Regions from separate parts of the Arthrobacter sp. UYCu712 genome, predicted to be linked through region 1. Evidence: riboswitches for the same ligand, from Rfam matches in the RefSeq annotation. Region 1 holds a riboswitch; each other region holds the start of a gene.
What was found. A riboswitch is a leader RNA that binds a small molecule or an ion and turns the genes downstream of it on or off. The one in region 1 is predicted to bind S-adenosylmethionine.
Positions count from the first base shown of each region.

Region 1 (7,459 bases):
GGTGGTCGTTCAGGTACCAGGCGAGGTTGGCCAGCACCTTGGCCCGGGTCGCCTCGCCGGCGGCCAGGTAGTAGCTGCGGGATTTTGCCAGGTCGATGATGTCCACGGTGCGCATGGCATCATCCCAGCGGGTCAGGTGGCTTTCGAGGCCCGTGAACTCCGGTCCCAGCGGCGGTTTGAAGTGCGGCTTGTGGACATCGCCGGCGTGCATGATCCGGGAGAGCCGGTGCACCCACGGGACGGAGGTGTCCATCTGGTTCCAGATCAGCCCCAGCACGCCGCCGGGGCGGAGGATCCTGGCGATCTCGGTGCTGGCACGGAGCGGATCGCACCAGTGCCAGGCCTGGGCGACCGTGACGAGGTCGAAGGCCTCCGGAGCCAGCCCGGTGTCTTCGGCGGTGCCCTCGACGGCGGCCACTCCGGGCAGTGCCTGCCGCAGCTGTGCCAGCATGTCGGAGGAAGGGTCGACGGCGACGGTGTGCAGCCCGCGTTCGACCAGCAGGGCCGTGAATTTTCCCGTTCCGGCGCCGATGTCCGCCGCGTCCCGCGCGCCGGCGGGGATCAGCCAGTCGGCCGATTCGCCGGGGTATCCCGGGCGGACCCGCTCGTAGTGGGCTCCACCGTCCTGGAAGCTCTGCCCGAGCTCCTGCCGGCGTTCGTGGTGAAGTTTGGGGCCGCCGCGTGCCACGTGCGATCTCCTTCGGGCAGGTCTGATGGGTACCTTCCGAATTTACCGCACGCGACCGCTGCGCACGCGCCAGTGGTTCGGGCGCCTACTCCACCACGGTGCACGGCGCGGCGCCGGCGGTGCCGGGGGTGTTCGGCGCCCAGTGCGGGTAGCTGCGGGTGTCGTTGGACGGCACCCAGCGGCCGGCATCCACCACGTAGTCCCAGCCGAGGCCGGCCTGCCGCAGTTCCTGGATCCCGGCGAGCAGCCGCTGCGCGTCTTCGAGCCGTGAGCCGAGACCGAAGCTGGCCCGCAGCGAACCGGACGGGAGGCCGAGCCGCTTGAGCAGCGGATGGGCGCAGAACCGGCCGTCGCGCAGGCCGATGCCGTGTTCGGCGGAAAGATACGCGGCCACCAGGCCGGCGTCGTAGCCTTCCACGGAGAAATTGACGACGCCGATCGTGCCGGCGCCCTGCCCGTGGTCTTCGGGGTCCGTGTCCGAGAAGATCTGGTGCACGGTCACGCCGTCGATCCGGCGGAGTCCCTCAACCAGGAAGGACCGGATGGCGTCCTCGTGGGCGTGCCACCGCGTCCGGTCAAGGGCCGCTATCACCTGGGTGGCCCGGGCCAGCGTGGCGGCACCCAGGACATTGGGGGAGCCGCCCTCGTGCCGGGCCGGACCGGTGGTCCAGCTGACCGTGTCGAGCCTGGCGTCGCTGACCGCTCCGCCGCCGGCGAGGTGCGGGGTTCCGGCGTCGAGCCAGTCCGGGCGGCCCACCAGCACGCCGGACCCGAACGGTGCGTAGAGCTTGTGGCCCGAGAAAGCGAGGTAGTCGATGCCGTCCGCGGCCACGTTGATGCGCCGGTGCGGGGCAAGCTGCGCGGCGTCGACGACGATCCGGGCGCCGTATTCGTGGGCGAGGGCGGCGAGGGCGCGGACCGGCAGGATCTCGCCCGTGACGTTCGAGGCGCCGGTGACGGCCAGGAGGCTGACGCCGCCGAGCGCGAGCTGTTCGCGGAGCTTCCCGAGGGTCTCCGCCAGGGTGGGAGCGGCGACGACGCTGCGGTGCGGTACGGACTGCCACGGCAGCAGGTTGGCGTGGTGCTCGATGTCGAGGTAGAGGACCTCGCCGGTGTGGCGGCCGTCCGCGACGGGCAGGCAGCCGGCCAGCAGGTTCAGCGAATCGGTGGTGTTGCGGGTGAAGATCACCGAGTCGTCCGGGCGTCCGCCGACAAACTCGCGCACAATGTCGCGGGCGTTTTCGTAGACGGAGGTGCTGATCTGGGAGGCGTACCCGGCGCCGCGGTGGACGCTCGCGTAGAACGGCAGGATCTCGTTCAGGTAGGCCGACACCACGGACAGGGCGGGCGCGGACGCTCCGTAGTCCAGGTTCGCGTAGCGGACGTGTCCGCCCTGGATCAGCGGGGCCTGGATCTCCGCGCCGGTGACGGCGGCGAACGGCCGGCCGGCGACGGCGAAACGGTCGGGCAGCGCCGTCGCGGACGGGGAGTGGGTGGCGGGAATGGTGGCAGTCGTCATGGGACCTCGCTTGAAAAAGGACCCCACGCACCGGGGATCCGCGCTTGCCGGGTCCAGTCAGGACCGGCCAGGTCGTCACCCGGGGCACCCCACCGCGAATGGAGGGTTGCCGGCCAGCAAACCGGGGTTTAGCGCTGGCACTCGTGACCTGCTTCGAGCCTAGGACATCCCTGCTGCCGCGGAAAAGGCGGGGGCCAATATGAAGCGTAATGTTACGCGCCGCCGGGAAAGGCCGGATTGGGCGAAGAAAAGACGCCGGCGGCCCCGAATCTGGGGGCCGCCGGCGTCATTAATTCGTGCGAAGGCTGCTTAGAGCAGGTCGTCCAGTCCCGGGTTGAGGCGCTTGAGGACCTCGGAGTGCAGGATCGAGTTGGTGGCGAGGGCGTTGCCGCCGAAGGGCCCGTCCTCGCCTTCGAGGGACGTGAAACGGCCGCCGGCTTCGGTGACGATCGGGACCAGGGCCGCCATGTCGTAGAGGTTCAGTTCGGGTTCGCAGGCGATGTCGACGGCGCCCTCCGCCACGAGGCAGTAGGACCAGAAGTCGCCGTAGGCGCGGGTCCGCCAGACCTCCTCCGTCAGGCCGAGGAACTCGTCAAGGTTTCCGCGTTCCTTCCAGCCGCCCAGGCTCGAGTAGGACAGCGAGGCGTCCGAAAGCTGGGACACGTTGGAGACCCGCAGCCGGGTCGCGGCGGCGAGCGAGCGTCCCATGTAGGCGCCGGCGCCCTTGGCCGCCCACCAGCGCTTGCCCAGGGCCGGGGCGCTGACGACGCCGACGACGGGCTCTCCCTCGTCGACGAGGGCGATCAGGGTGGCCCAGACGGGGACGCCGCGGACGAAGTTCTTGGTCCCGTCGATCGGGTCGATGATCCAGCGCCGCGACCCGTGGCCGGAGCTGCCGAATTCCTCGCCGAGGACGGCGTCGCGTGGGCGGGAGCGGGACAGCTGGCCGCGGATCGCTTCCTCGGCGGACTTGTCGGCGTCGGTGACCGGCGTCAGGTCAGGCTTCGTTTCGATCCGAAGATCGAGCGCCTTGAAGCGGCTCATGGTCTGGGAATCGACGGAATCTGCCAGTACATGGGCAAGGCGCAGGTCATCGTTGTAGCTCGAAGCGGGTTGACTCATGGTTCCAAACTACCGCCAAAGCGGGCCGCCCGCCGGGAGGCCACGGCCCCGGGACACCGCGGGGCGGCCCCGGCGTGCACCGCGCCGGGCCTACGAAACGGTGCCGAGTTCCTTGACGTCCTGCGCTTCCATCCGCGGGTCCGTGCCGAGGAGGCGGCGCAGCGACGTGAGCCGGGCCGGGCCGGACGGTCCCGCGTGGCCTGCCGCGACCCAGGCATCGACGCCGCAGTTGACGGCGCTCGTGTCGTGCTTGCAGCCCCGTTCGCAGTTGTCCGTGCCGGGTTCCAGGTCCGGGAAGGAACGCAGGATCCGGTCCGGATCCACGTGGGCCAGGCCGAAGGACCGGATGCCCGGGGTGTCGATGATCCAGCTGCCGGCGGGCGCATCGTTGACCTTGAGCGCCAGTGCCGAGGACGAGGTGTGCCGGCCGCGGCCGGTGACCGCGTTGACGCCGCCGGTGGCGCGCTCGGCGCCGGTGAGGGCGTTGACCATGGTGGACTTGCCGACGCCGGAGTGGCCGAGCATGACCGTGACCTTGCCGTCGAGGTAGTCGCGCAGCTGTGACACCGCGTCCTTGTCCAGCCGGGCGGACAGCCCGTCGTCCGAGCGGGCGTCGATGCCGGAGGCGGCCGAGTCCGCCGTTTTGCTGATGATGACCGGGAAATCCAGGTGCTGGTAGTTGGAGAGCAGCTCGGCGGGATCCTTGACGTCGGCTTTCGTGACGAGGAGCAGGGGAGCGATGCCGGCGTCGTAGGCGGCCACGAGGGCGCGGTCGATGAACCCGGTCCGCGGCTCCGGGTTGGCGGCAGCCACCACGATCACGAGCTGGTCCGCGTTCGCGACGACGGCGCGCTCGATCGGATCGGTGTCGTCGGCGCTGCGCCGCAGGAGTGTGTTGCGGTCCTGGATCTTCACGAGCCGGGCAAGGGTGTCCGGTTCGCCGGTGACGTCGCCGACGAGCGAGACGAAGTCGCCGGCCACCACGGGGTTGCGGCGCAGTTCCCGGGCGCGGGCGGCGATGATCTTGCGTTCCTCCCCGGTGCCCTCGCCTACTACGGCGGTGTAGCGTCCGCGGTCGACGGTGATGATCCGGCCGGTGACGGCGTCGTCATAGCTGGGACGGTCCTTGGTGCGCGGCCGTGTGCCCTTTTTGTTGGGCCGGATCCGGACATCCGATTCGTCCCAGGAGTCAGTGCTGCGGGCCACGGGTGGCGTCCTTTGTGTCTGCGGGGGCCGCGGCGGTTTCTCCGGTGCTGCCTTGGGCCAGCATCGCTTCCCACAGCAGGGGGAAATCCGGCATGGTCTTGGCCGTGGCCGCGATGTCCTCGACCTCGATGCCAGGCACTGCAAGGCCCAGGATGGCCCCTGCCGTGGCCATGCGGTGGTCCGCATAGCTGTGGACGACGCCGGCATGGAGCGCAGCGGGCCGGATGATCAGGCCGTCACTGGTTTCCTCGGCGTCGCCGCCCAGGCGGTTGATCTCGGCCACGAGTGCGGCCAGCCGGTCCGTTTCGTGTCCCCGGAGGTGGGCGATGCCGCTGAGGCGCGACGGTCCCGTGGCGAGGGCGCAGAGCGCCGCGACGGTCGGGGCGAGCTCGCTGGTTTCATCGAAGTCGCCGCCGGTGATCTCCGGGCCGCCGGCCACTGTCAACGTGCCGCCCTCGAGGGTGACGGTGGCGCCCATGGTGGTGAGGATGTTCCGCCAGAGGTCTCCCACCTGGGTGGTCGCGTCGGGCCAGCCCGGGATCCGGACGGTGCCGCGGGTCGCCAGGGCGGCGGCGAGGAACGGTCCTGCGTTGGAGAGGTCCTGCTCGATGTGGTGGTCGAAGGCGCGGATGGGGCCGGGGGAGACGATCCAGTGGTTCGGGACGGAATCGTCCACGGCGACACCGACTCCCCGCAGCACGGCGACCGTCATGCCGATGTGGTCCAGGCTGGGGACGGGCTTGCCTACGTGTTCAAGGTGCAGACCCTCGGTGAAGCGGGCACCGGCGAGCAGCAGGGCGGAGACGAACTGCGAGGAGGCGCTGGCGTCGATGACGAGGTGCCCGCCGCGGACTTCGCCTGTGCCCTGGACGGTGAACGGCAGGGACGACGCCGGTCCGCCGTCGGGCGCGCTGACGTCGACGCCGAGCCCGCTGAGGGCGCCGATGATGGCGCCCATCGGGCGGTTGCGGGCGTGCGGGTCGCCGTCGAACAGGCTCTCGCCGTGGCGGAGCGCCGCGACCGGCGGGACGAAGCGCATGACAGTGCCCGCGAGTCCGCAGTCGATGCCGGTCCGGTCCGTGGAGGCCTCAAGGCTGATCGGCGTGATTTCCAGGTCGGGGCCGAAGGCGCCGTCCCCCGGAATCTCCGTGATGGTGGCTCCGAGCTGGCGGAGCGCCTCGATCATCAGCGCCGAGTCCCGCGAATGCAGGGGGGCGCGCAACCGCGAGGGGCCGTCGGCCAGGGCGGCCAGCACGAGGTATCGGTTGGTCAGGGACTTGGACCCCGGAACGGTGACCGTCGCGTCGACGGGCCGCGCGGCAAACGGTGCCCGCCAGTGCGGCGCCCCGGCTGCCGGGACGGGCGTGGTTGCTGCTGTGGGGGTGGCGCCTGTCATTGCCTTCTTATGCTCCGACGGTGTGGTCTACGGCCTTGCGGACGGCCTTGTCGGCCTTCTTGAGCTGCTTGCCGCTGGTCTTCTTGACGTCGGCGGCGAGGTGGCCGGCGTTCCTGCGGGCGTCAGCGGCGAGGTGCTCCGCGCGCCAGGCGAGGCTGGGCTTTCCGTTGGTGTCGACGGAGGCCAGCAGGACGCCGCCGGTCAGCGAGACGTTCTTCAACAGCTGCTTCCGCCGGGCGTCGCGGCCCGCCTTGGAGGTGATGTCCGCACTACGCCATTCCACGTAGCCGTTCAATGCCGAGATGACGGCCAGCACGGTGGCGGCCAGGCGCGAGGACTTGCCCAGCGCGAGGCACACGCCGGCGCCGACCTGGGTGCCGCCGATGACGCGGGCAAGCACTTTCTCGTTGGTCTGGAAGGGCAGCGATTCGGCCGCGCGGCGCAAGAGAGGAGACAACTGTGCCGCAGTGTCATCCGCATTCTTCAACTTGTCCATGCCTGCGAGGACGAAACTGGAGGCGAGCATGGGCCGGGCAAGAAAACGGACAAAGGACATGAATTTCCTCCTGGATGGACGAACCGCGGAACCGAAGCGGGAGAACCGGTTCTAGTCTTGCACTTTTGCGGAATATTTGCCTGTTGTGTGTGGTTGTCAATTGCAGGTTCCGGCCGCTTGCAGTGGCTGGATCAGGAGTCCGTTCGGCCCCGGGTTGCGGGCCGGAACACAGCGGTCCAAGAACACGGCAGTGCAAGAAGCAGTGGCGTTGTGGCGCGCGGCCGCGACGGCAGGGAGGCGGAAATTTGTTGTTGGTGAAGTCAAGCAAGGAGTGGGAGACAGAGCTGGAGACCGGGCCCGGGAATCCCTGGACCACGGCCCGTCCGGTGCGCCGGGTTGAGGACCTGGGCACAGTTTCGGCTGCCCGCCGGAAGGTGACAGTAGACTTGAAGGCAATGAGCACCATGGATCCGGCCGTTGCGGCCACGCACGAGGTTGCCGGAAACGACGCCAAGCCCAGCAAGACCCCCGCTGCCAGCCCTGCCGGCGCATCGCCCGATCCTGCGCAGGAGACGGTGGTGGACGGGAAACCGCTGGACACCTCGACCGAAACCGCTGAAGAGCGGCGGGTCCGTTTTGAGCGCGACGCGATGCAGTACGTCGACCAGTTGTATTCCGCGGCCATGCGGATGGCCCGTAACCCTGCAGATGCAGAGGACCTGGTCCAGGAGGCATACACAAAGGCGTTCTCGGCCTTCCACCAGTACAAGCCGGGCACCAACCTCAAGGCGTGGCTGTACCGCATCCTCACCAACACGTACATCAACCTGTACCGCAAGCGGCAACGTGAGCCGTTGCAGTCGAATTCGGACACCATCGAGGACTGGCAGCTGGCACGCGCCGAGTCGCACACCTCCTCGGGGCTGAGGTCGGCCGAGGCCGAAGCCCTGGACCACCTGCCGGATTCGGACGTGAAGCGTGCCCTGCAGGCCATCCCCGAAGAGTTCCGGCTGGCCGTCTACTTCGCCGATG
Region 1 covers NZ_JBEPOZ010000006.1:185,708-193,166, reverse strand. The annotation lists gene ABIB51_RS08695 (class I SAM-dependent methyltransferase) at 1-688, opposite strand, end outside; gene ABIB51_RS08690 (aminotransferase class V-fold PLP-dependent enzyme) at 774-2,207, opposite strand; SAM riboswitch class IV at 2,243-2,356, opposite strand; gene hisN (histidinol-phosphatase) at 2,517-3,329, opposite strand; gene rsgA (ribosome small subunit-dependent GTPase A) at 3,420-4,535, opposite strand; gene aroA (3-phosphoshikimate 1-carboxyvinyltransferase) at 4,519-5,931, opposite strand; gene ABIB51_RS08670 (DoxX family protein) at 5,939-6,487, opposite strand; gene ABIB51_RS08665 (sigma-70 family RNA polymerase sigma factor) at 6,883-7,459, shown strand, end outside.

Region 2 (7,459 bases), on a different contig from region 1:
GCCCTGGTCCGAACCGGGTCCGCGGGGGCAGACACCTCATCGCCGCAGACAGCGCCGGTACCCGGATCCTCGAATCCCTGCAGCATCCGGTCGATGGCGTCCCGGGAGAAGATCCCGCCCGCGCCGGCAACCATAACGACGTCGCCGGTGGCATGGCGGGCACCCAGGTTCAGGGCGGCGCCCTTTCCTGCGGCGGCTTGGCCCAGGACCTTGATCCGCGGGTCCGCAGCGGCAAGGCCCGCCGCGAGTTGGGCCGTGTTGTCCGTGGACCCGTCGTCGACGAGGATCACCTCATACCGGGCGTAGCCGGTGAGTTCGATGGACCGAAGGCAGTTCCCGATGGCGCCGGACTCATTGCGGACCGGGACGACAATGGAGACGCTGGGCCATTGATCCCACAGTGTCGGGACTCCGCGCCGGCGACGGCGGGCGGCACGGACCTCGAACCGCACGGCCAGGGGCAGCGCGATCAGCTGAACGAGGCCGAACAGCAGGCTCGGCGCGCCGAGGAGGAGCAGGAGGATCAGGGCGCCCGGGGCAGCGGGGTCAAACCAGGACACTGGCGTACGCCCCGGTTCCCTGCCGGAACGACGCCGGGTTGAAGGACGGCAGGTTGAAGGCGTCCAGGACGGCGTCGAGCAGTTCGGGCGCCACGTCGCTGAAGGCGCCGAAGCGGGCGTCCACGCCCAGCACCACCGGGGTTCCGTCGGCCCTGCGGCGGACATCCAGGTGAACGGGACCGATCAGGCCCAGTGAACGGACGGCGGCTGTCGCCACGTCGCCCACGTCCATGGCCTCACCGGCCAGGACCCGCCGGGTCACCGCCCCGCAGCCTTCGATCCGGGCCTTTTCCACCACAACGGCGAATGGGGATGCCGCATTGTGCGCCGGTGTCCCGTAGACCATCGGGGAATATTCCAATCCGGGAATATATTCCTGCACAATCTGCCCGTCAGGCAATTCACCCCAGTCGATGTCCTCGGTCCCGTCGATGACGATCACATCGCAGCCGCCGCGGTAGGACCGGGACTTGACCACCACCGGTCCGTCCAGCGCAGCCATCGCGGCACCGGCGTCGACGAAGTCCCCGGGAACGCCGAAGCGGGGGACCGGAATTCCGGCAGAGCGCAGGTGCCACGCCGTGAAGAGCCGGTCGTTGGCGAGAGCGACGGGGCCGGGATCGCCCACGATCACACGGACGTCCCGTCCGAACCCGGCACGTGCCGCGGAGACCTGCATCAGCTCATCGCTGCCGGCCGGAATCACCAGGTTAACGCCCTCCCGGGCGACGATCCGGCGCAGCACAGGCATCATCTCAGGATCAGCGGCCGGCGGCACCCTGACCCCGCTGACGCCCGATCCGTCCGGCAGTTCCCGGACATCGGCGCCCATGAACGGAACGCCCCGGGACCGCAGCTGGGCGGCGAGGGCGGTGCCGGCAGGGCTGCCGACACTGGTGATCAGGACGCGGGGTTTCACGGTTTCTCCGTTTCAGTTCCGAGGCGGCGGGCAGGCCTTGGCATTTCTGCCCGGCACCCTCAATCTGCGGCGGCTTGGCACTCCAGGACCTCCGGCGGAAGCCTGCCTCCAGTAAAGGCGAGCGACCTATCAGAAGACCCGAGTGGGCCCTACTCGAAACTGTCCGGGCGCGGATCCGGACGGGACAAGTAATACGTATGCCCGGGACCGGGACCGGAAGCCGGTTACGGAACATGACGGCGGCGCGGTGCGCGCGGGCGTCGCAGGTGTTACGTTTTTCGGGAGTAACGAGAACCGGCGCCAAGCCCTGACTGGCCGGTCGGCAACCCTCCCTTTCGCGGCGGGGTGCCTCAGGTGAATACTCGGCATATCGACCCATTCGAGCTGCAAGCGTGAAAGAAGGAGTCCCGTCGTGCCTGACGCATCCGCCCCCGCTGTCCCAAGCACAGCACCCGCGCCGTCCCCCGCCCGCCCGGGCGCGGCCATTGAGGAACGGCTGGCCTACCGCCTGTTCACCGGCCCCGACGACCGTTCCTTCTGCGAGCGGGTTTCGACGGCCCTGGCAGGGGGCTACGTCCTGCACGGGAGCCCCTCCGCCAGCTTCAACGGCAGCAGCGTCATCGTTGCCCAGGCCGTGGTGCTGCCGGCAGCGATCGCCAGCGCCGATGCCGCGGTCGCCGACGCGGTGGAAGGCCTGGAAATTGACGGCTTCGGCTTTGAAGAGACCATCGAGGGCAACGCATGAGCTACGCCGGAGACCTGAGCCCGCAGGAAGCCTGGGCCAAACTCGAGGCGGGCGCCATCCTGGTCGATGTCCGCACCGAGGGCGAATGGGCCCACATTGGCATCCCGGACACCGCATCCGCGGGCAACAAGCGGAATGATCCGCTGTTCATCCAGTGGAACCTGGCCGGCGGCATCCCCAACTCGCAGTTCGTTGAGCAACTCAAGCAGCAGGCACCGGAGGATACCGGCACCGAGCTGGTCTTCCTCTGCCGTTCGGGTGCCCGGTCCATCGCCGCCGCAATCGCCGCCACCGAGGCCGGCTACACGTCCTACAACGTCCTTGAGGGTTTCGAGGGCGAGCCGGACAAGTTCGGCGAACGGAGCGTTAACGGCTGGAAGAACCGTGGCCTGCCCACCAACCTCGGAAAGAACTAAGTGACTTTCAACCCCGACGCCGCCGGCTGGAGCCCGGAAACCCAGGCTGTCCGCGGCGGGCTGGACCGCACGGGCTTCCAGGAAACCACCGAGCCGATCTTCCTCAACTCCGGCTTCGTCTACGAATCCGCCGCCGCCGCCGAGCGTGCCTTCACCGGGGAGGACGAGCGCTTCGTCTATTCCCGCTACGGCAACCCCTCGGTGGCCACTTTCCAGGAACGCCTCCGCCTTCTTGAGGGCACCGAGGCGTGCTTTGCCACGGCGTCCGGCATGTCCGCGGTGTTCACCGCCCTCGGCGCCCTGTTGGCAGCCGGCGACCGGGTGGTCGCCGCCCGCTCGCTGTTCGGCTCCTGCTTCGTCATCCTCAACGAAATCCTGCCGCGCTGGGGCGTGGAAACCGTCTTCGTCGACGGGCCGGACCTGGAGCAATGGAGGGTGGCCTTGTCGGAGCCGACGACGGCGGTCTTCTTCGAGTCGCCGTCGAACCCGATGCAGGAGATTGTGGACATCGCCGCTGTCAGCGACCTGGCCCATGCCGCGGGCGCCACCGTTGTGGTCGACAACGTCTTCGCCACTCCCCTGCTGCAGCGGTGCGGGGACCTCGGCGCGGATGTTGTTGTGTACTCCGGCACGAAACACATCGACGGCCAGGGCCGAGTCCTCGGCGGCGCGATCCTGGGCACCAAGGAATTCATCGACGGCCCGGTCAAGCAGCTCATGCGCCACACCGGACCGGCGCTCTCCGCCTTCAATGCGTGGGTGCTGACCAAGGGCCTCGAGACCATGGCGCTGCGCGTGAACCATTCATCGGCGTCGGCCCTGCGGCTGGCCGGGTGGCTCGAGGGGCAGCCCGCGGTGAACTGGGTGAAGTACCCGCTGCTGAAATCGCATCCGCAATACGAGCTGGCGGCCAGGCAGATGAAGGCCGGCGGCACGGTGCTCACGCTCGAGCTTTCCCCCTCCCCCGGGCGCTCCGCCAAGGAGGCCGCATTCGCGCTGCTGGACGCGCTGCGGATCATCGACATCTCCAACAACCTGGGCGATGCGAAGTCCCTCATCACCCACCCGGCCACGACGACCCACCGCGCCATGGGGCCGGACGGACGCGCGGCGATCGGGCTCAGTGACGGCGTGGTGCGGCTCTCCGTGGGCCTGGAGGACCTCGACGACCTCATCCGCGACCTCGGCCAGGCGCTCAAGCAGGTCTAGGGCTTCGTCCGGCCGCGAGATTACAGTTAACGGCAGTGTTGCCGCGGCAAAGTCATATGGTCGTTGCAACGCTCTGAAAGATGGAGCGTTTGATGGGCAAGGTGTTTTCCTTGAATGCCCGCGCTGAGTTCTTTGATTTGGTGTGTGGCGGAATGTCGAACTGTCATCTCGCGGCGCCATACCCCGGGTTTCCCGTTCAGGCCTCGCGCACGCGGCCCAGGGTCGGCGCCTCGTCCCCGGGATCCCCGGCGTCCGCGTCCGCCCCGCGCAGGGTCTCGTGGACTGCCCGGTCCACGACCGCAATGAGTCCGCCCTGCCGGTGCGGCCTGCGCTGCAGCTGCGACCCCGTCCCCTCCGCCAGGACCCTTGTGATGCCCTCGCGGGCCAGCTCAAGCTCCCCCTGCTCCGCCAGGACCGGGGCCAGGTAATCCACGAAAGCGTGGACAACGTCCGCTGCCGGCGCCGGCGTGAAGGTCCCGAAGTCCAGCAGCTGGCCGCGCAACCCGCAATTGCTGGCCTGCCAGGCGGCCATCCGCAGCAGCAGCGTGGGCACCGGGGCGGGCTCGACGCCGTCGTACCATTCCCGGCAGGCGGATTCGACGAGGGCCCGCACCAGCACGGCGATCAGCGCCGCGTCCTCGGCCCGCAGGCAGACGTCGGCGACCCGGACCTCCACTGTGGGATGGTGCCGGCACAACCGGGCGTCGAAATAGATCATCCCCTCGTCCATCAGCACGCCGCTTTCCACCAGCCGGGTCACCACCCGCCGGTACACGGGCAGGCTGCCGAAGATCATGGTGGGGCCCGAGCCCGGCCACCGGTTCCACGCCTGCGTGCGGTAGCTTTCAAACCCGGTTTCCGCGCCGTTCCAGTACGGGGAATTGGCGCTGAGGGCAATCAGCACGGCCAGCTTGTCCCGGATCCGGTCCATCGCCGCCACCCCCTCCTCCGGCGACTCCACAAAGGTGTGGACGTGGAAGCCGCAGGTCAGCTGGTTGCGGACGGTGAGCCCGAAGCGTTCCTGCATGGTCACGTAACGCTGCGTCGGCGTCGTGTGGGTCGCGGAACCCCGGGGCGAAGTGGCCAGGGCCGCGACGCGGCCGCCGTGCGCCCGGGCGGCGCGGTCTGCACGGACCCGGCTCTGCCTGACCTGCTGGAGCAGCCGGGGGTAATCCAGGCACGGCAGGGTCTGGGTTTCAATCTGTTCCAGCTTGAGCTCGAAGCTGAACCCGGCGTCCTCGTGGACTGGAGCCTGCGCCGCGACCACCCGGCCGGCGTCCTGCGTTGGCGGCACCAGGCCGGGCAACATGACGTCGGCCAGGGCAAGCGGCATCCCCGTTTCCGGGTCCACTATCAGCAGTTCTTCCTCCACGCCGAAGGTGCGCATGATTCTATTGTGCGTCAGGATCCGCTGAAACGCGCGGGGTCAGCCGGCCGGAGGAATCGAAGGGTCCTGTGGATCCAGTGGATTCAGTCTTGGAAGTACTCGATCTTCGCGCCGATGGTGTTGAGCCGTTCGGCAAGGTCCTCGTAGCCACGCTCGATCACATAGATGTTGCGCAGTTCCGAGACTCCCCGCGCTGCGAGCATGGCCAGCAGGAGGCACGCGGCCGGCCGGAGCGCGGGCGGGCAGCCGACTTCCGCCGCACGCCACTTGGTGGGGCCGTTGACGTAGATCCGGTGCGGGTCGAGCAGCTGCACCTGGGCGCCGAGCTTGTTCAGTTCGGTCAGGTAGATCGCCCGGTTCTCGTAGACCCAGTCGTGGATCATGGTCTGGCCGTGGGCGTTGGCGGCAATGACCGCGAAAAACGGCAGGTTATCGATGTTGAGCCCGGGGAAGGGCATCGGGTGGATCTTGTCTTCCGGCGCCAGTAATTCCGAGGGCTTGGTGGTGACATCCACCAGCCGGGTGCGGCCGTTGCGGGCAAGATACTCGCCGGACACGTCGAGCCGCTGGCCCATCTGTTCGAGCGTGGCGAGTTCGATTTCCATGAACTCGATGGGGACACGGCGGATGGTGACTTCGGAGTTCGTCACGATGCCGGCAGTGATGAGGCTCATCGCCTCGATCGGATCCTCGGACGGGAAGTATTCAATGTCGACGTCCACGGACGGGCGGCCGGTGATTTTCAGGGTGGTGGTTCCCACGCCCTGGATCTCCACGCCCAGCATCTGCAGATAGAAGCACAGGTCCTGCACCATGTAGTTGGGGCTGGCGTTGCGGATGATGGTGGTGCCGCGGCGGTGGGCGGCGGCCATGATCGCGTTTTCGGTGACGGTGTCACCGCGTTCGCTCAGCACGAAGGAGCGGTCGTGTCCGTCCGACGGCGGCGCCTGCACCGCGTAGAACCCGGACTTCGCTTCGACACTGAGGCCGAACTGGCGCAGCGCCTGCATGTGCGGCTGGACCGTGCGGGTGCCGAGGTCGCAGCCGCCGGCGTAGGGCAGCCGGTATGCGCTGGATTCGTCCAGCAGCGGGCCCAGCAGCATGATGACGCTACGGGTCCGGCGGGCGGCCTCCACGTCCATGGAGTCGAGGTCCAGCACGTCGGGGCGGCGGATCTGGAGGTCGTTGGCGTTCAGCCAGGTGCATTCGACGCCGATGCTCGTCAGGACCTCGACGATCCGGTTGACCTCTTCGATCCGGGCCAGCCGGCGCAGGGTGGTGGTGCCGCGGTTGATCAGGCTGGCGCACAGCAGGGCGACGCCGGCGTTCTTGCTGCTGTTGACATCCACGGCGCCGGAGAGGGTGCGCCCGCCCTCGACCCGGAGGTGGGTCATCTGCGGGCGGCCGACCTTGACGATGGTCCGGCCGAAGATGGATTCCAGCCGCTCGATCATTTTCAGGCTCAGGTTCTGTTTGCCTTGTTCCATCCGGGCAATCGCGCTCTGGCTGGTCCCGAGTTCGGCGGCGAGCTGCCCCTGCGTCCAGCCCTTCTGGCCGCGGGCATCGCGCAGCAGGGCACCTACGTGTTCGGCAGTCTGTTGAGTCATTCCAGAAAAATATCATGCATGAGCTATTGAACCCGGGAATTAGCGCCGGAATGCCGTCAACCTCACACAGATACCCGCCCCGTGCGATATATGCAGAGCCGGAGGGCGGCGCGACACGCCGCACGCACCGCGCCGCCGAACTCCCCTTATCCGCCTATCCGCTTATCCGCTATTGCCGTGCGAGGAACACGAGGTTCCAGGTCCCGGCCGCCAGCGCCGCGGCGACCGAGGCGGCGGCGACTCCGATCCCGCCCAGCAGGACCCAGACGTCCAGGCTGCTGAACGTCGAGGGCCGCGCCCAGGTCCGCTGGGCACCGCCGAAACCGCGGGCCTCCATGGTGACGGCCAGCCGCGAGGCACGCCGGATGGCCTGGACGAGGAGCCCGAAGCTCTGCCCCAGGGTGGAGCGCAGGCGCTGGTAGGGGTTGCCGCGCGATCCCACGCCGCGGGCGCGGCGGGCCATGCCGATGGTCTGCCATTCTTCGGCCATGAGCCCCACGAGCCGCATCGCGGCCAGGGTGCCCAGGACGAAGCGGTGCGGCAGTTTCGCGTTCTGGGCCAGCGCGTCGGCCAGGTCCGTGGGGTCGGTGCAGCTCATGAGCAGCACTGCGGGCAG
Region 2 covers NZ_JBEPOZ010000014.1:35,268-42,726, forward strand. The annotation lists gene ABIB51_RS14305 (glycosyltransferase family 2 protein) at 1-560, opposite strand, end outside; gene ABIB51_RS14310 (ATP-grasp domain-containing protein) at 547-1,479, opposite strand; SAM riboswitch class IV at 1,763-1,878, shown strand; gene ABIB51_RS14315 (DUF1737 domain-containing protein) at 1,892-2,224, shown strand; gene ABIB51_RS14320 (rhodanese-like domain-containing protein) at 2,221-2,640, shown strand; gene ABIB51_RS14325 (O-succinylhomoserine sulfhydrylase) at 2,641-3,849, shown strand; gene ABIB51_RS14330 (glutamate--cysteine ligase) at 4,046-5,236, opposite strand; gene ABIB51_RS14335 (UDP-N-acetylglucosamine 1-carboxyvinyltransferase) at 5,320-6,843, opposite strand; gene ABIB51_RS14340 (energy-coupling factor transporter transmembrane component T family protein) at 7,013-7,459, opposite strand, start outside.
Region 2: it holds a riboswitch for S-adenosylmethionine, as region 1 does, so the genes downstream of both, ABIB51_RS14315 (DUF1737 domain-containing protein) here and ABIB51_RS08690 (aminotransferase class V-fold PLP-dependent enzyme) in region 1, are expected to answer to the same signal.

Region 3 (7,459 bases), on a different contig from region 1:
AGTTCGTCGGCGATGTTGCCGACGGCCACCAGGACGCTGACGGCCATGCAGCGTTCGCCGGCGGAGCCGTAGGCGGCGGAGATCGCGGCGTCCGCGGCCATGTTGAGGTCCGCATCCGGCAGGACCACCATGTGGTTCTTGGCACCTCCGAGGGCCTGCACGCGCTTGCCGTGGTCGGCGGCACGCTTGTAGATGGACTGCGCGATCGGCGTGGATCCGACGAAGCTGATGGCCTTGACGTCCGGGTGTTCGAGCAGGACGTCAACGGCTTCCTTGTCGCCGTTCACCACGTTGAGCACGCCGGCCGGAAGCCCTGCCTCGGCGAAGACCTGGGCGATGAAGATGGCGGAGGACGGGTCCTTTTCGCTGGGCTTGAGCAGCACGGTGTTGCCACAGGCCAGGGCGCTGCCGATCATCCACAAGGGCACCATGGCGGGGAAGTTGAACGGGGTGATGCAGGCGACGACGCCCACCGGCTGGCGCACCGAGTGGACATCGACGCCGCCGGCGACCTGTTCGGAGCGCTCGCCCTTGAGCATGTGGGACAGCCCGGTGGCGAATTCGATGTTCTCCAGGCCGCGGGTGATCTCGCCCTCCGCGTCGGAGAGGACCTTGCCGTGCTCGCTGGTCAGCAGGGCCGCCAGCTCGGGACGGCGCTGCATCATCAGTTCACGGACCTTGAAGAAGATGGCGGTGCGCTTGGCCAGGCTTGTGGCGCGCCAGCCCGGCAGGGCGGCGCGGGCGGCCTGGACGGCCTCCTCGACCCGGGCGGCGGAGGCCAGGGCGACTTCCTTTTCCTGCTCGCCGGTGGCGGGGTTGAAGACGGGGCCGAAGCGGTCGGCGTCGGAAATCAGGGCGCCGTTGATGAAGTGCGGAATGCGTTCCATGGAGTGGGTCTCTTTCGTATGGTGCAGGTTCGGGGATACAGCTTGCCGGCAGGCAGGAGGTCAGTTGGCGGACTCGAGCGAGCCGTCGACGAGCTTGACGATCGCGGAGCAGTCCATCCCGGACTGGCCGGCGTCGATGAGGCGCTGGAAGAGCGTCTGGACGTGCTCGCCGAGTTCCAGCGGGGTGCCGGTGTCGCGCGCAGCGCTGATCGCGAGGCCGATGTCCTTGTTGGCCAGCTCGGTGGTGAAGGTGGGCGCGAAGTCGTTGTTGGAGGCCGCGGTCGGGACGACGCCGGCCACCGGGTACCAGGTGCGCAGCGCCCAGCTGTCCCCGGACGAGACGGAGGCGATGTCCCAGAACACCTGCTTGTCCAGGCCGAGCCGGTCGGCCAGCACGGCACCCTCGGCCGTCGAGGCCAGGTTGATGAAGAGCATGAGGTTGTTGCAGATCTTTGCGGCCTGGCCGGTGGTGGCACCGCCGGTCGGGATGATGTTCGCGGACATCGGCTTGATGTATTCGCTCGCCTCGGCCACGGCGCCGGCCTCGCCGCCGATCATGAAGGTCAGAGTGGCAGCCTTGGCGCCGCTCATGCCGCCGGAGACCGGGGCGTCGACGAAGCGGAAGCCGGCGGCAGCGGCGGCGTCGTGCAGGGCCTGGGCTGAGGCGATGTCGATCGTGGAGGAATCCACGAGGAGCGTGCGGGTGTCTGCGTGCGCCAGGACGCCGTCCTCGCCGAGGTAGACGGCGCGGGCGTGCTCGCCCTTGGGGAGCATCGTGAAGACGACGTCGACGCCGTTAACGGCCTCGGCGATGCTGCTGGCGGGCTTCACGCCGCCGGCTTCGGCGGCGGCGACTGCCTCGGTGTTGAGGTCGAAGCCGCGGACGTCATGACCGGCCTTGGCCAGGTTCACCGACATGGACCCGCCCATGTTCCCCAGTCCGATCCAAGCGATTACTGCCATGGCATAAGCTCCTTTGCTTTGTGCTGCACAGTGTCTTTGCGCAGTTGCTGTGCGCTGTGCGCGTGGTCCGGCCTCGACGCCGGATGGTCCGTGTCCAGCATCACACCCTGTTACAGTGCAATCAAGGTAAAAAACCACAGATGCCATGTGCATGGATGCACATGGCGCTGCACATGGAAGTTGGAGGAAGGTCATTGTGGACTTGAGGCGGCTCCCGAGCCCGGATGACCTGCTGATCCTGTTGACCGTGGCGCGGCTGGGCCGGTTCAATGCAGTCGCCGAGACGCTTGGCACCACCCACACCACCATCTCCCGCCGGATCGTCGCCCTGGACAAACAGCTCGGCGGCCGGACCCTGGAACGGAGCCCGCACGGCTGGGAGCTGACCGAGCTCGGCAGCCAGGCGGTCTCCGCGGCGGAGGCCATCGAGGGCACCCTCGGCGCCCTGTCGAGCCGAATCACCCGGACCGGGGACCTGCTCTCCGGACTGGTCCGGATCTCGACGCCGGACGGCTTCGGCGCCGGGTTCGTTGCCCCGGCACTCGTGCGGCTGCAGCGGGAACATCCGCTGCTCAACGTCGAGATGCTCAGCGCCACGCGCAAAGTCAGCCAGAACCGCTCCGGGGTGGACCTTGAGGTGGTGGTCGGGAACCTAGACGTCAGCAATGCGCAGACCATTTTCCTCAGCAACTACTTCCTGCGGCTTTACGCCAGCCCGCAGTACGCGCAGGACCGTGGCCTGCCCCTGACCCTCGACGACGTCCGGCAGCACGGCTTTGTCTCCTACGTGGAGTCGGCGCTGCAGGTTGCGGAACTGGGCCACCGCTCCACCCAGCTGCCCGTGCCGCGGTCCAGCTTCCAGGCCACCAGCATCTTCGCCCAGCTCGAGGCCGTGCGCCGCGGCGGCGGGATCGGGCTGCTGCCGAACTTCCTGGTCGTCGGGAACCCGGACTTCCTGCCGGTCCTGCCGGATGACTTCCAGCGCCAGCTGCCCATCTGGGCGGTGGCACGTTCCGAATCACTGCGCTCGGCGCCGGTGCAGGCAGTGCTCGAGGCGATCCGGACCGAGATCTCCGCCCGCCAGGATGTCCTGGCCGGCTGAGAAGCCGGCAGGCGGTCGGGCGGGCCAAGCCCGGGGCGGTTAGCGCCAGCAGCCCCTGTCCCCGCGGAAACGGGAACAGTGGCTGTTGGCGTTGTTGCTATCTCTCTTGCCTGTTATTTCTTGCCTGTTATTTCTTGCCTGCGGCAAGCAGGTCCGCCGTGCCCCGGGCGTCGGCAGCGTCGACGTCGTGGAGCGAGATCCCGCGGGTTTCCTTGAGCATGAACACCGCGAATACCGTCACGAGGCAGGCACCGAGGAGGTAGATCGCCACCGGGGTGGACGACTTGTACTGGCTCAGGAGTGCGGTCGCGATGATCGGGGCCAGGGAACCGGCCACGATCGAGGTGACCTGGTAGCCCAGGGAGACGCCGGAGTAGCGCATCCGGGTCGGGAACATCTCGGCCATGATGGCCGGCTGCCCGGCGTACATCAGCGCGTGGAAGAGAAGGCCGATGGTGATGGCCGCGAGGATGATGAGGTCGTTCTTGGTGTCCATCATCGGGAAGGCGAAGAAGCCCCAGGTGCCGCCCAGGAGCGCGCCGGCCATGTAGACGGGCTTGCGGCCGTAGGCATCCGAGAGCTTTCCGACCATGGGCACTGCGCAGAAGTGGATGAAGTGCGCCACCAGCAGCAGGAGCAGGATGCGCGAGGTGTCCGTCTGGACCACGATCTTCAGGTAGGTGATGGAGAACGTGACCACCAGGTAGTAGAGGATGTTTTCCGCGAAGCGCAGGCCCATGGCGGTGAAGACGCCACGCGGGTAGCGGCGGAAGACTTCGGCGACGCCGTAGCCCTTGTTCTCGACGGTGACTTCCTTGCGGGCCTCGAGGAAGATCGGGGCGTCCTGGACCTTGGTGCGGATGTAGTAACCGACGATCACGATCACGGCGGAGAGCCAGAAGGCCACACGCCAGCCCCAGCTGAGGAATTCGGCCGGGGAGAGCAGCGAGGAGAGGGTGAACAGCACGCCGGTGGCGAGCAGGTTGCCCATCGGGACTGCGGACTGCGGCCAGCTGGCCCAGAAACCGCGGGACTTGCTCGGGCTGTGCTCGGCCACGAGGAGGACGGCGCCGCCCCATTCGCCGCCGACGGCGAAGCCCTGGACGAAGCGGAGGAAGACCAGCAGGGCCGGTGCCCAGTAGCCGATCTGCTGGAAGGTCGGGAGGCAGCCCATCGCGAAGGTCGCGACGCCCACCAGGATGATGCTGAGCTGGAGGAGCTGCTTGCGGCCGAACTTGTCGCCGAAGTGGCCAAAGACGATGCCGCCGATCGGGCGGGCGATAAAGCCGACAGCGTAGGTCACGAAGGCGGCAATGATACCATCGAGCTCCGTGCCGGAGTTCGGGAAGAACAGCTTGCCGAAGACCAGGGTGGCGGCGGAGGCGTAGAGGAAGAACTCATACCATTCCACGACGGTGCCGGCCATGGAGGCCGTCACCACCTTCTTCAGTCCGGACGACTTGACTTCGGGCTCTTCCGGGCGCCTCGCGGCTGCGTTGTGCGTACTCATTTCGACTCCTCTGGTGTCTCCGTCGACACCCTATGGACCATTGGGCGGAGGGCGGCTGTGATTTGTGACACGCGCCGTCATTCTCAATGAGTATGGTCCCTCCCGGCCGCAGCCTCAACGGCCATTAGTGCAGAGCGCATCTGCAAATATGCACAAGGGGCGGCCGTTTCGGCTGCAGCGATGACGGTTTAAAGGCTGGGCCTAGCCGAAGAAGTTTTCCCGGAGCTGACTGCTGAGCTGGCCGATCTCGGTCAGGAAGCCGTCGTGCCCGATCGGCGCCTCGATCAGGTGCACTTCCACGTCGCCGGGCAAGGCTTCGGCGAGGGCCCGGGACTGGGCCGGAAAGTACAGCCGGTCCGAGTCCACGGCCGCGACGAGGAAGTCGGCAGTGGCCGGGGCCAGGGCCTCCCCGAGGGCCCCGCGGCCGCGGCTGACGTCGTGGCTCATAAGGGCCTCGGTGATCGCGATGTAGCTGTTCGCGTCGAAGCGCCGGACCAGCTTGTTGCCTTGATGGTCCAGGTAGCTCTCCACCTGGTAGCGTCCGCGGCCTGCCAGCGAGGCTGCGCCCAGCGGAGCCTCGGAGTCCTGCGCATTCCGGCCGAAGCGCACGTCCAGTTCGGCGGCGGAGCGGTAGGTGATGTGGGCGATGCGGCGCGCGAGGGCGAGGCCCGCTTCAGGTTCCGGGCCGCCGTAGTAGTCCCCGCCGTTGAAGCTCGGGTCCTGCCGGATGGCGAGTGTCTGCGCCTGGGCGAAGGCGATCTGTTCGGCGGTGCTGCTGGCGCCGATGGAAATCACGGCGCAGCGCCGGACTCGTTCCGGGAAGGACACGGCCCATTCCAGGGCGCGGGCACCGCCGAGGGATCCGCCCAGTACGGCATACCAGCTGCGGATGCCAAGGGCGTCGGCCAGCCGTGCCTCGGCTGCTGTGGTGTCCCGCAAGGTGACCAGCGGGAAACGGGAGCCCCACGGTGCCCCGTCCGGAGCCGGCGTCGAGGGTCCGGTGGAGCCGTAGCAGCCGCCGAGGATGTTGATGGAGACAACGAAGTATTTGTCCGTGTCCACCGGGGCGCCGGGGCCGGCCAGTTGCTCCCACCAGCCGGGCTCCTCGCTGGCACCGCGGGTGACGTGGGTGTCGCCGGTGAGCGCATGTTCGATCAGGACCGCATTGGAACGGTCCGCGTTGAGCGTCCCCCACGTCTCATAGCCGAGCGTGGCAGCGGGCAGCCGGGCTCCGGACTCGAGGTCGAGGTCACCGATCCGGAGGTGCCGGACGGTTCCGTCGGGAACGGTCCGGCCGGAGGCGGTGTCGGGTTCCGCGGCGGCGGGGCCGGCGGCCGGCGTTTCGGCGGTTTTACTTCCGGGTACACCCGTGCGGGTGGCGGCAATCGTCATCTGAGGACCTAACTTCGCGCTTGCCCGCCGTCGGCAGACCGGCAGGCCAGGTCTTCACCCGGGGCACCCCGCCGCAAAAGGAGGGTTGCCGGCCAGCAAGCCGGGGCTGTCACTGGCACTCATGACCTGCCTTGAGTTTACGAAAGGAGGCGCCGTTGTGGCGAAAATTGTGACGGCTGTGTGACTCCGGGCGTGGCCGCCGGTGTGCCCCTGCACACGGCAGGGGCACCGGAAACCGGCGGATTCAGGCGCCCTTGGCCGCCCGGAAGCCTGCCTCGAGGTCGGCGATGATGTCGTCAATGTGCTCCAGGCCCACCGACAGCCGCACGAGTCCCGGGTTGACGCCGGCCACCGTCTGCTGTTCCGGGGAGAGCTGGCTGTGGGTGGTCGACGCCGGGTGGATGACCAGCGAGCGCACGTCGCCGATGTTGGCCACGTGCGAGTGCAGTTCAAGGGCGTCCACGAAGCGCTTGCCGGCCTCCGCTCCCCCGGCGAGGTTGAAGGCCACGACGGCGCCCGTGCCCTTGGGCCCGTACTTGCGGCCGCGCTCGTACCAGGGGCTGGACGGCAGCCCGGCGTAGGCCACCGATTCGACGTCGGCCCGGGCTTCGAGCCATTCGGCCACCCGGGTGGCGTTGGATACATGGCGCTCGACCCGCAGGCTCAGGGTCTCGATGCCCTGGGCGATGAGGAAGGCGTTGAACGGGGACACCGCGGAGCCGAGGTCGCGCAGGAGCTGGACGCGGGCCTTGAGGATGTAGGAAAGGTTCGCGCCGAGGGCGCCGTCCGCGCCGAGGTCCCGGGCGTAGACGAGCCCGTTGTAGGTGGGGTCCGGGGTGTTGAAGCCGGGGAACCGTGCCGGGTCCTTGCCGAAGTCGAAGTTGCCGGAGTCGACAATCACACCGGCGATCGCGGCGCCGTGCCCGCCAAGGTACTTGGTGGCGGAGTGGACCACGATGTCCGCGCCCCACTCGATCGGCCGGATCAGGTACGGGGTGGAGAGTGTGTTGTCGACGATCAGGGGCACACCGGCCTCGTGCGCCACTCGGGAGATGCCCTCGATGTCGAGGACGTCCTGGCGGGGGTTGGAGACCACTTCGCCGAAGAACAGTTTGGTGTTGGGCCGGACGGCGTCGCGCCACTGCTCCAGGTTGTCCGGGTCCTCCACGAACGTCACGGAGATGCCGAACTTCTTCAGCGTGTGGGCCAGCAGGTTGTAGGTGCCGCCGTACAGGCTGGGGCTGGCCACCACGTGGTCGCCGGCCTCGGCGATGTTGAGGACCGCAAAGGTCTCGGCGGCCTGGCCGGAACTGAGCAGCAGGGCCCCGAGTCCGCCTTCCAGGCTCGCCACCCGCTGCTCCACCGCGTCCTGGGTGGGGTTGCCGATCCGGGTGTAGATCGGTGCGAGTTCGGCGAGCGCAAAGCGGTTGGCGGCGCTTTCGGCGCTCGGGAAGACGAACGACGTCGTCTGGTAGATGGGAAGGGCACGCGCGCCGGTGGCGCTGTCCGGCTCCTGGCCGGCGTGGATCTGGCGGGTTTCAAAGGACCAGGCGTTGGACATCGGAATGCTCCTCAAGGACCGGGCACAGGCCGCCGGGCCGCTGG
Region 3 covers NZ_JBEPOZ010000015.1:79,682-87,140, reverse strand. The annotation lists gene ABIB51_RS15005 (CoA-acylating methylmalonate-semialdehyde dehydrogenase) at 1-887, opposite strand, end outside; gene mmsB (3-hydroxyisobutyrate dehydrogenase) at 948-1,850, opposite strand; gene ABIB51_RS14995 (LysR family transcriptional regulator) at 2,053-2,952, shown strand; gene ABIB51_RS14990 (MFS transporter) at 3,080-4,462, opposite strand; gene metX (homoserine O-acetyltransferase MetX) at 4,664-5,854, opposite strand; SAM riboswitch class IV at 5,866-5,981, opposite strand; gene ABIB51_RS14980 (bifunctional o-acetylhomoserine/o-acetylserine sulfhydrylase) at 6,099-7,415, opposite strand.
Region 3: it holds a riboswitch for S-adenosylmethionine, as region 1 does, so the genes downstream of both, metX (homoserine O-acetyltransferase MetX) here and ABIB51_RS08690 (aminotransferase class V-fold PLP-dependent enzyme) in region 1, are expected to answer to the same signal.